2 regions of the Photorhabdus heterorhabditis genome follow, and region 1 is predicted to be linked to the other one. Evidence: predicted binding sites of a transcription regulator. Region 1 holds the regulator's gene; the other holds the start of a gene.
What was found. Region 1 encodes LexA, which represses DNA repair genes until DNA is damaged. Its sites were predicted from a motif close to TNCTGTATGTACATACAGNA; they were not measured.

Region 1 (4,441 bases):
ATAAATTTTCTGTTCTTCTATTCTACTACGTAAAGCGTCTTCAACTAATGTAGAGAAACCGGTCATCATTTGGCGTTCCATAATAATGCCTTTTGGTTCAGGCCATGGAAGATTAGCGATTGGCCAATCGCAATACAATTTATAATAATTAAATTGCTCTAACTTCCCTTTAGCTCTATCAAAATCATTATTCCAGTAAGCATTTCCCAATTGAAAGTTTATATAAAAATCATCAAAGCTACCGAAAATCTCATAAACATAATCAGCGGTTTTCAGCATATTTTTCCATGCCATTTCTTCACTGATATAATCAGCACAAAAGCAGTTACGACTTAAAACGATTGCAAGCCATAAATCGAATCCCCACACCAATGCCGGTGGACGCCCATTAACAGACTGAGAACATTTACGAATATAGTCAGGTGTTACCTCAGCTAATTTAGCAAGAATTTTAAATATTTTTCCATCACTAAGAGCAGTATCAACAACAAAATGTTTTGAATGTATCCCATCCCATAAGGTGGTTATCATTTTCATATAACCTTCTTCATCAATAATTCCCCAGTCGCTATATAATTGGGATTGATGTTCCTGGGCAGCTGATAATGGTAACAGATAATAACAATAATCGTCATGAACAACACGTGACTGTAAAGGATAATGTTCCAAAGTTTCACTCCAAAAACCGAACCAATAGTCACTGACAATATTCAACCGCAATACCTGACGCTTCTCTTCCGGTAAAAGAGATAAACCCGCTTGTTGATAGTAACGCCGTTGCTCCCATTCAGGACGTTTAATAATACGATAAATAATGACAGACAGTAACATTACTACCAATAATGCTACACTTCCTACCTTAGCCAAAAGTAAATAGTCTTCATCTGGAAAAGATACATCACCTATTATTAATAATATAATTGCTACAGATAATATAATCCCCATACATATCGCAATCAAAAATAGAATATTAATGACTGAATATAAAAAACGCATAAAAGGAGATTTTCTTCTCTCACAGATAATATTCTTTATTATCTGATAACCTTTAACAGGGAACTGTCTGTAATGAGGCTGATTTTGTAAAAGGTTTTTCATCACAAATGATTCCTTTTCGGAAATTACCTGTCATACATGATAATTCTTATCTGTGTTATCACAAACTTCAAAGAAACATTATTTTTGTGGCTAAGTACCAATTTAACCAAATTAACTCTATCAGGGGACAATCTCGATGAACTTTTCTGGATAATATTTTCTATCGTAGAAACATGATAACATCACAACATTGTCATCATGCTGGTTGTAAGGGGCGCAATGGAACTCGTTAATCAAAAAAAGTTAATGGAACAGGCGGAAGCTATTTGCCAGGCTCGGGGAGTCCGCTTTACCCCACAGAGGCTTGAAGTTTTACGTCTGATTTCAGAGCAACCTGGAGCAATCAGTGCTTATGATTTGCTGGATTTATTGCGAGCAGCAGAACCACAAGCTAAACCCCCAACCGTCTACCGAGCACTGGAATTTCTGCTAGAACAGGGATTTATTCATAAAATAGAATCTACCAACAGTTATGTGCTGTGCCACCATATTGAACAACCAAGCCACACCTCAGCGATGTTTATTTGTGACCGCTGCGGCTCGGTTTCAGAACGGGATGGCGGTGCCGTTGAATCTGCTATTCAACAATTAGCAAAAACTGCCGGATTCAGTTTACGTCATACAGTAATTGAAGCTCACGGATTGTGTTCACCTTGTGAAGAGATTGAATCTTGCTCTGAACGGGATGAATGCCAACATGACCACAGCATTGAGGTAAAAAAGAAATAAGCAGTCAGTACTTATCCCAATAGGCTACTTTATTTGCCACTGGTTGCAAAAAAATGAACCCGGGCAATACTCAGACAAAAGCTTTAGTTTTTGCATGCACTTTAATACGGTCAGAAAGGTGAACGAAGCGAGTCATCCTCGCATATTATTACTATGTGTACACTCCAATTGTGTACGCTCCATTCTGCTGTGCTGTCTGTATTCACTGTTCATTCACAAGAACAGCCGCAATAATTACACCTACTGAGTTAGACTCTTAATTTTGCTACAAATCAGCTATCAGGATAAAAAGACAACCGCAGAATCACGTTTAAGACAATCGTAATGATACATTCAATAACATGATTCTGCCGGAATATTACAATGTCCTGATCATCACTCAAAAAACAGTGACTTAATATATTACTATCAGATCCAGCCACAGCTACGAATCACTCCGACCGCCAACCCTTCGATTGTTAAGTTTTGATCACGTAGATCAACAACTATTGGTTTAAACTCTGAGTTTTCTGCCAGCAATTCAACTTTATTCCCAGTCTGTCTAAAACGTTTTACCGTTACTTCATCTTCAATACGGGCAACAATAACCTGCCCATTACGAACATCCTGTGTTTTATGCACAGCCAGCAGGTCACCATCCATAATTCCAATATCTTTCATAGACATTCCGCTGACTCTTAACAGGAAATCTGCATTTGGTTTAAACAATGCAGGATCAACCTGATAATGGCTTTCAATATGCTCCTGTGCCAGCAGTGGTTCACCTGCGGCAACACGACCAATCAACGGTAAACCAGATTCTTCAAGCAGCAAACGGATACCCCTGGACGCCCCGGCAACAATCTCTATCACCCCTTTACGAGCCAGCGCTTTTAAATGCTCTTCAGCCGCATTCGGTGAACGAAAGCCAAGATGTGATGCAATTTCAGCGCGCGTTGGCGGCATACCCGTTTGCGAAATGTGGTCACGCACTAAGTCATAAACTTGTTGCTGCCTTGCAGTAAGTGCTTTCACTTCGCCCCCTGTTTGTTTATACAGTCAAACTGTGAGTATATACAGGTAAATAGCAATTGGGAACCTGTCAGGACAGAAAATCAGCCAATTATAATACATTGATCGATGATTAATCGAAATTAACCCATGAAAAACTGCCAAAGAACTGTACTCCAGATAATTAATGCCAGAATAATCGTCAAAAAGACTGCCGCAGAACCCATATCTTTCGCCCGACCGGATAGCTCATGGAACTCACTGCCAATACGATCAACAATCGCCTCAATAGCACTGTTCAGAATTTCCATAATCAAGACCAACATAATTGAACCAATCAGTAAAATACGTTCAATTACGCTGACATCCAGATAAAAGGCAACAATCAGAGCCAATATTGCTACGATTATTTCCTCCCGGAAAGCAGCTTCATTCTGCCATGCAGCCTTAATACCTTTCACCGAATATCTTGTTGCTTTAATAATACGGGTCAGTCCCACGGATTGATTTTTCATAAATTGCTCACATCCTATATGAAGTTGTTTGCCACTTTTCATGTTTATTATTGTCTTAACTCAACAGATCTCAACAACTGTTTCTGGTATGCTTGCGACCTATTGCTAACAAGAGGCTTTAGTTATTTATGTCAGGTTGGCGTAAAATATATTATAAATTATTGAATTTACCACTAAAAATACTGGTAAAGAGCAAACTTATTCCTACAGATCCCATCACTGAATTGCGGCTCGATACTACACGTCCAATCTTGTACGTGTTGCCGTATCACTCCAAAGCAGACTTACTGACATTACGTCAGCAATGCCTGGAGCAGGATCTGCCAGACCCTTTAAATCCACTGGAGGTAGGTGACACTGAACTTCCCGGTTATGTTTTTATTGATAATGGCCCACGCGTATTCCGTTATTACGCACCAAAGCAAGAATCTGTAAAAATTTTCCATGATTATCTGGATTTGCATCGCAATAATCCAAACCTGGATATTCAGATGCTGCCAGTTTCTGTCATGTTTGGCCGTTCACCCGGACGTGAAGGGCAAAGCACCCCATATCTACGGTTACTGAATGGTATCCAGAAATTCTTTGCCATTCTCTGGCTGGGCCGGGATAGTTTTGTACGTTTTTCCAATACAGTATCTCTGCGCTATATGGCGACTGAGCATGGTACTGACAAGACGATTGCCCATAAACTGGCTCGTGTGGCACGGATGCACTATTCTCGTCAGCGTCTGGCGGCAGTAGGTCCGCGCCTACCTGTTCGTCAAGAGCTGTTTAATAAGTTATTGGCGTCGAAAGCAATAGAAAAAGCCGTCTCCGATGAGGTTCGTACCAAGAAAATCTCACATGAGAAAGCTCAACAGAATGCTATCAACATCATGGAAGAGATTGCTGCTAATTTTTCTTATGAAACTCTACGACTGTCAGGACGCGTACTTGGTTGGACCTGGAACCGTCTGTATCAGGGGATCAACGTTCACAATGCTGAGCGGGTCCGTCGTCTGGCACAGGACGGTCACGAGCTGGTTTATGCTCCTTGCCATCGTAGCCATATGGATTATCTGCTACTTTCCTATGTACTCTATCATCAAGGCTTGGTGCCGCCACAT
Region 2 (4,441 bases), on a different contig from region 1:
GTGTTGTTTGAAATATAAATATAATTAAACAATTTATTGTTTGTTTCCCAGTGTGAATGTATTCAGATAGCTTATGATTGAGAGAAAACATTCGGCTTTTTTTGTTAAATTTGCAATTGTTGTTCAATCCCGTGTTAATCTTCAGTAATAGTTAGACCACTCATTTTTTCTTGTTTTATGGTTATTTTGTGACTTATGTCTCAAAATAATGTACGTTTTTCTTTTTTATCTTACTTTAAAGTGATATTTATCACTAATAGATGTCTAAATACTCAATACAGTAGATTTCAATTAATTTCATTATAAATTCTTCCCTCTGAGGAGTCTGATATGTCTGATGTGTTTCACTTGGGTCTGACCAAAAGCGACCTGCAAGGCGCAACTCTAGCTATTGTTCCGGGTGATCCGAAACGTGTGGAAAAAATTGCAAGATTAATGGACAACCCAGTTCATCTTGCTTCTTTGCGTGAATTTACGTCATGGCGAGCAGAAATTGATGGTAAAGCAGTTATTGTTTGCTCCACGGGTATAGGTGGTCCATCAACGTCCATTGCTGTTGAAGAATTAGCACAATTAGGTGTTCGTACTTTCCTGCGTATTGGTACAACAGGGGCAATTCAAGAAAATATTAATGTTGGTGATGTACTGGTAACCACGGCGGCTGTTCGCTTGGATGGTGCTAGCTTGCATTTTGCGCCGATGGAATTTCCGGCAGTTGCAGATTTTGAATGTACAACTGCGTTGTATGAAACGGCAAAAGATTTAGGTGCAACGACACATGTTGGCGTAACAGCTTCTTCAGATACTTTCTATCCTGGTCAGGAACGTTATGATACCTATTCTGGCCGTGTTGTGAGTCGTTTCAAAGGGTCAATGGCTGAATGGCAGGCAATGGGCGTCATGAACTATGAAATGGAATCTGCAACTTTGTTGACTATGTGTGCAAGCCAGGGGCTGCGTGCGGGTATGGTTGCTGGTGTCATTGTTAACCGTACTCAGCAGGAAATCCCTGATGTTGAATTGCTAAAGAAAACCGAGAGCAGTGCATTGATGATCGTAGTAGAGGCTGCTCGCCGCCTATTGTAAATCATATTCTTTAGGGCCGGAATATTCCGGCTCACTCTTCTTTTTAGATAGAAATCTGTTAATGTCTTAATATTTTACAACTAATTAAGAGTAATCATGATTACAACATCCTTCTTATTACATCCATCGGCGCTTCCCCTCCATGGAGGGATTAATTTCCGTGATTTAGGTGGTAAAACGGTAGTCAGTGGCGGGAAAATCAAATCAGGTTTACTTTTCCGTTCCGGTTCTCTAGATCTTTTGACAGAAAAAGACCAATCTTTCTTGGCAAAGAAAAACCTGTTTCAAATTATAGATTATCGGGATATAAGTGAAATATCTGATAAGCCCGATCAGATATGGAATGGTGCTAATTATCACCATGCCCCTGCTAATCCATTATCTGAGGAGGTGAATGCTAATCTGGAGAAATTAGCGTCAGAAACGTTGGAACAATTTAATCCACAGGCATTTATGTTCCGTCTTTATGAATTATTGCCTTTAAAAAACCCCGCTTATAAGACACTGGTTAGCTTACTGCAACAGCCGGAAAAAGGCGGAATAGTACAACATTGTGCGGTAGGTAAAGATAGAACCGGTGTAGGTTCTGCGCTGGTGTTGTTTGCACTTGGCGCTGATTTGGACACGGTAATGGAAGATTATTTGGTGACTAATTCTACGTTGGCTCCTTACCGAGAGTATTTGTTGAATGAACATGCGAAAACCATGAGTGACAATGTGGTTGAGAAATTCGCTTATGTCTATTCCGTCAGAGAAGAGTTTCTCATGACGGCATTAAACAGTATTAATCAGAATTATGGCAGTGTAGATGTATGGCTGGAGAAAGACTTTGGCCTTGATTGTGCAGCCCGTAAGAAATTACAAGGTTATTTCCTTGAATAAAATATCGGTTTAATTCTGGTTAATACGGTAGTAGTTAAATTGAATATGGTATTAATCAATATAGGAATATGAATTTGAGCCTCCATGAATTAGTTGATCTGGTTGTAGATTTTGTTAAAGCCCATGATACTTGGATCATACCGATAATTTTCTTACTCGCTTTTGGTGAATCTTTAGCTTTTTTCTCCTTGCTATTGCCAGCAACTATCATATTGCTCGGATTAGGTGCATTAATAGGTGAAAGTGGCCTTAATTTTTGGCCAATGTGGTTGGCAGCAGCAGCAGGGGCCTTTTTCGGCGATTGGGTATCCTACATCGTTGGTGCTTATTTTAAAGGTGATGTTGTCAAGATTTGGCCGATTTCCCGCAAGCCACAGTTGTTGACACGAGTGCACCATTTCTTTGATCGTTGGGGTATTTGGAGCATTTTCTTCGGTCGGTTCTTTGGCCCATTTCGTGCAATTGTGCCATTAGTGGCGGGGATCTGTACTATGCCATTGCGCTATTTTCAAATTGCTAATATCTGTTCTGCACTTATCTGGTCTTTTGGGATATTAGCGCCAGGTGCTTTTGGTTTGCAATGGCTGGCTGAATGGATGAGCTGATTGCGAGTGGCTTCGCAAACTGAACCATTTATATAAATCAATCTGGACATATATACAGTATCTATTTAATTTAACTGGCTGAAGAATGTAACAGAGGAAATACAGGTGGATATCCAGTTGCTATATATGTTGATTGGTATTTTCGGGGGCTTGCTGGGTGGGGGCGTTATCGTCTGGCTTTCTGTTTATCAACGTATTCAGCAACAAGAACGGGAGTTCCGGGAATTAAACAGCCAGCTTGCAGTTGCCAATGAAAAACTTGAGCAGTTGGCTTACTGGCGGGCTGAATGTGAACAATTGAACCAGGAATTGCGAGCCCAGAGAGAAGTCAACAGCGTGCAGGAATCTGAACTACGGGAAGTGACTACTCGGCTGGAAGAGAGTCGCCTTGCAGCTGAGGAGAAACAGCGGTTATTGATCAATAGTGAACTACGTCTGAATACTCAATTTGAAAATTTGGCTAACCGTATTTTTGAACAAACTGGTCGTCGTACAGATGAGCAAAATCGGCAGAGTCTTAGTAGTCTTCTGACTCCGTTTCGTGAACAACTTGATGGTTTTCGCCGCCAGGTACAGGAGAGTTTTGGTCAGGAAGCCCGTGAACGGCATACTCTTACACATGAAATCCGTAATTTACAGCAACTGAATGCCCAGATGGCGAAAGAGGCTGTTAATCTGACAAATGCCCTTAAAGGTGATAACAAAATTCAAGGAGATTGGGGGGAAGTGGTGCTTGCTCGTATTCTGGAAGCCTCTGGGTTACGAGAGGGACATGAATTTTGCACTCAGGTGAATATCAAGGTAGAGGGTAACAGTCGTTTCCAACCCGATGTTATTGTTCATTTGCCGCAAGGGAAAGATGTGGTTATCGATGCCAAAATGTCACTAGTGGCTTATGAGCGTTATTTTAACAGTGAAGATCGGCATCAGCAGGAATTAGCCCTTCAGGACCATATTAACTCAATTAAAGGCCATATTCGCGGCTTGAGTCGTAAAGATTACCAGCAACTACCTGGGTTGAAATCGCTGGACTATGTACTGATGTTTATTCCAGTTGAACCCGCTTATTTGATTGCGCTCAACAGAGCGCCTGAGCTGCTTGATGAGGCACTTAAACACAATATTATGCTGGTTAGCCCATCAACATTATTAGTTGCAGTGCGTACTATCAATAACTTGTGGCGATATGAGTATCAGAGCCAAAATGCTCGTTTAATCGCGGATAAGGCTTCTAGAATGTACGATAAGATGCGTTTGTTTGTTGAGGATATGCAAGGTTTAGGGCAAAGCTTGGATAAGGCCCAACTTAATTATCGGTTGGCAATGAAAAAGCTTACTGAGGGACGTGGTAATCTGATTAGCCAGGCGGAGGGTTTTCGTAGTTTAGGAGTTGAAGTAAAACGTCCTATTGATCCTGAATTAGCTGATAGGGCTAACCAACCATCCTGTGCTAATGATTAACGCTAGGATGGGGTTTTGTATGAAAGGCTGATACACTTTTATAACAGTTTGAGTAAAAAGCGGGCAAATAACATGGTAGACCAAACGAAACAAACCACACATTTTGGTTTCCGCACTGTAGCGAAAGATGAAAAAGAGGGCATGGTAGCTGAAGTGTTTCATTCTGTTGCTGCAAAATACGATTTAATGAATGATTTAATGTCGTTTGGCATCCATCGTATCTGGAAGCGTGTGGCGATTAATGCCAGTGGTGTTCGCCGGGGTCAACGGGTGCTTGATTTGGCTGGTGGTACGGGAGATCTGACAGCTAAATTTTCCCGCATAGTTGGTGAGAAAGGGGAAATTGTTCTTGCTGATATAAATGAATCTATGCTGAAGGTTGGGCGTGAGAAATTACGTGATACTGG

Region 2: the regulator LexA is predicted to act here: its motif matches at 2,614-2,633, upstream of rmuC (DNA recombination protein RmuC).

The regions. Positions count from the first base shown of each region.
Region 1 covers NZ_LJCS01000018.1:5,981-10,421, forward strand. Annotated here, with positions in the region: gene AM629_RS08540 (DUF1266 domain-containing protein) at 1-1,098, opposite strand, end outside; gene zur (zinc uptake transcriptional repressor Zur) at 1,318-1,827, shown strand; gene lexA (transcriptional repressor LexA) at 2,236-2,841, opposite strand; gene AM629_RS08555 (diacylglycerol kinase) at 2,961-3,332, opposite strand; gene plsB (glycerol-3-phosphate 1-O-acyltransferase PlsB) at 3,461-4,441, shown strand, end outside.
Region 2 covers NZ_LJCS01000032.1:31,890-36,330, forward strand. Annotated here, with positions in the region: gene udp (uridine phosphorylase) at 331-1,086, shown strand; gene AM629_RS12255 (tyrosine-protein phosphatase) at 1,183-1,968, shown strand; gene AM629_RS12260 (DedA family protein) at 2,037-2,573, shown strand; gene rmuC (DNA recombination protein RmuC) at 2,700-4,034, shown strand; gene ubiE (bifunctional demethylmenaquinone methyltransferase/2-methoxy-6-polyprenyl-1,4-benzoquinol methylase UbiE) at 4,107-4,441, shown strand, end outside.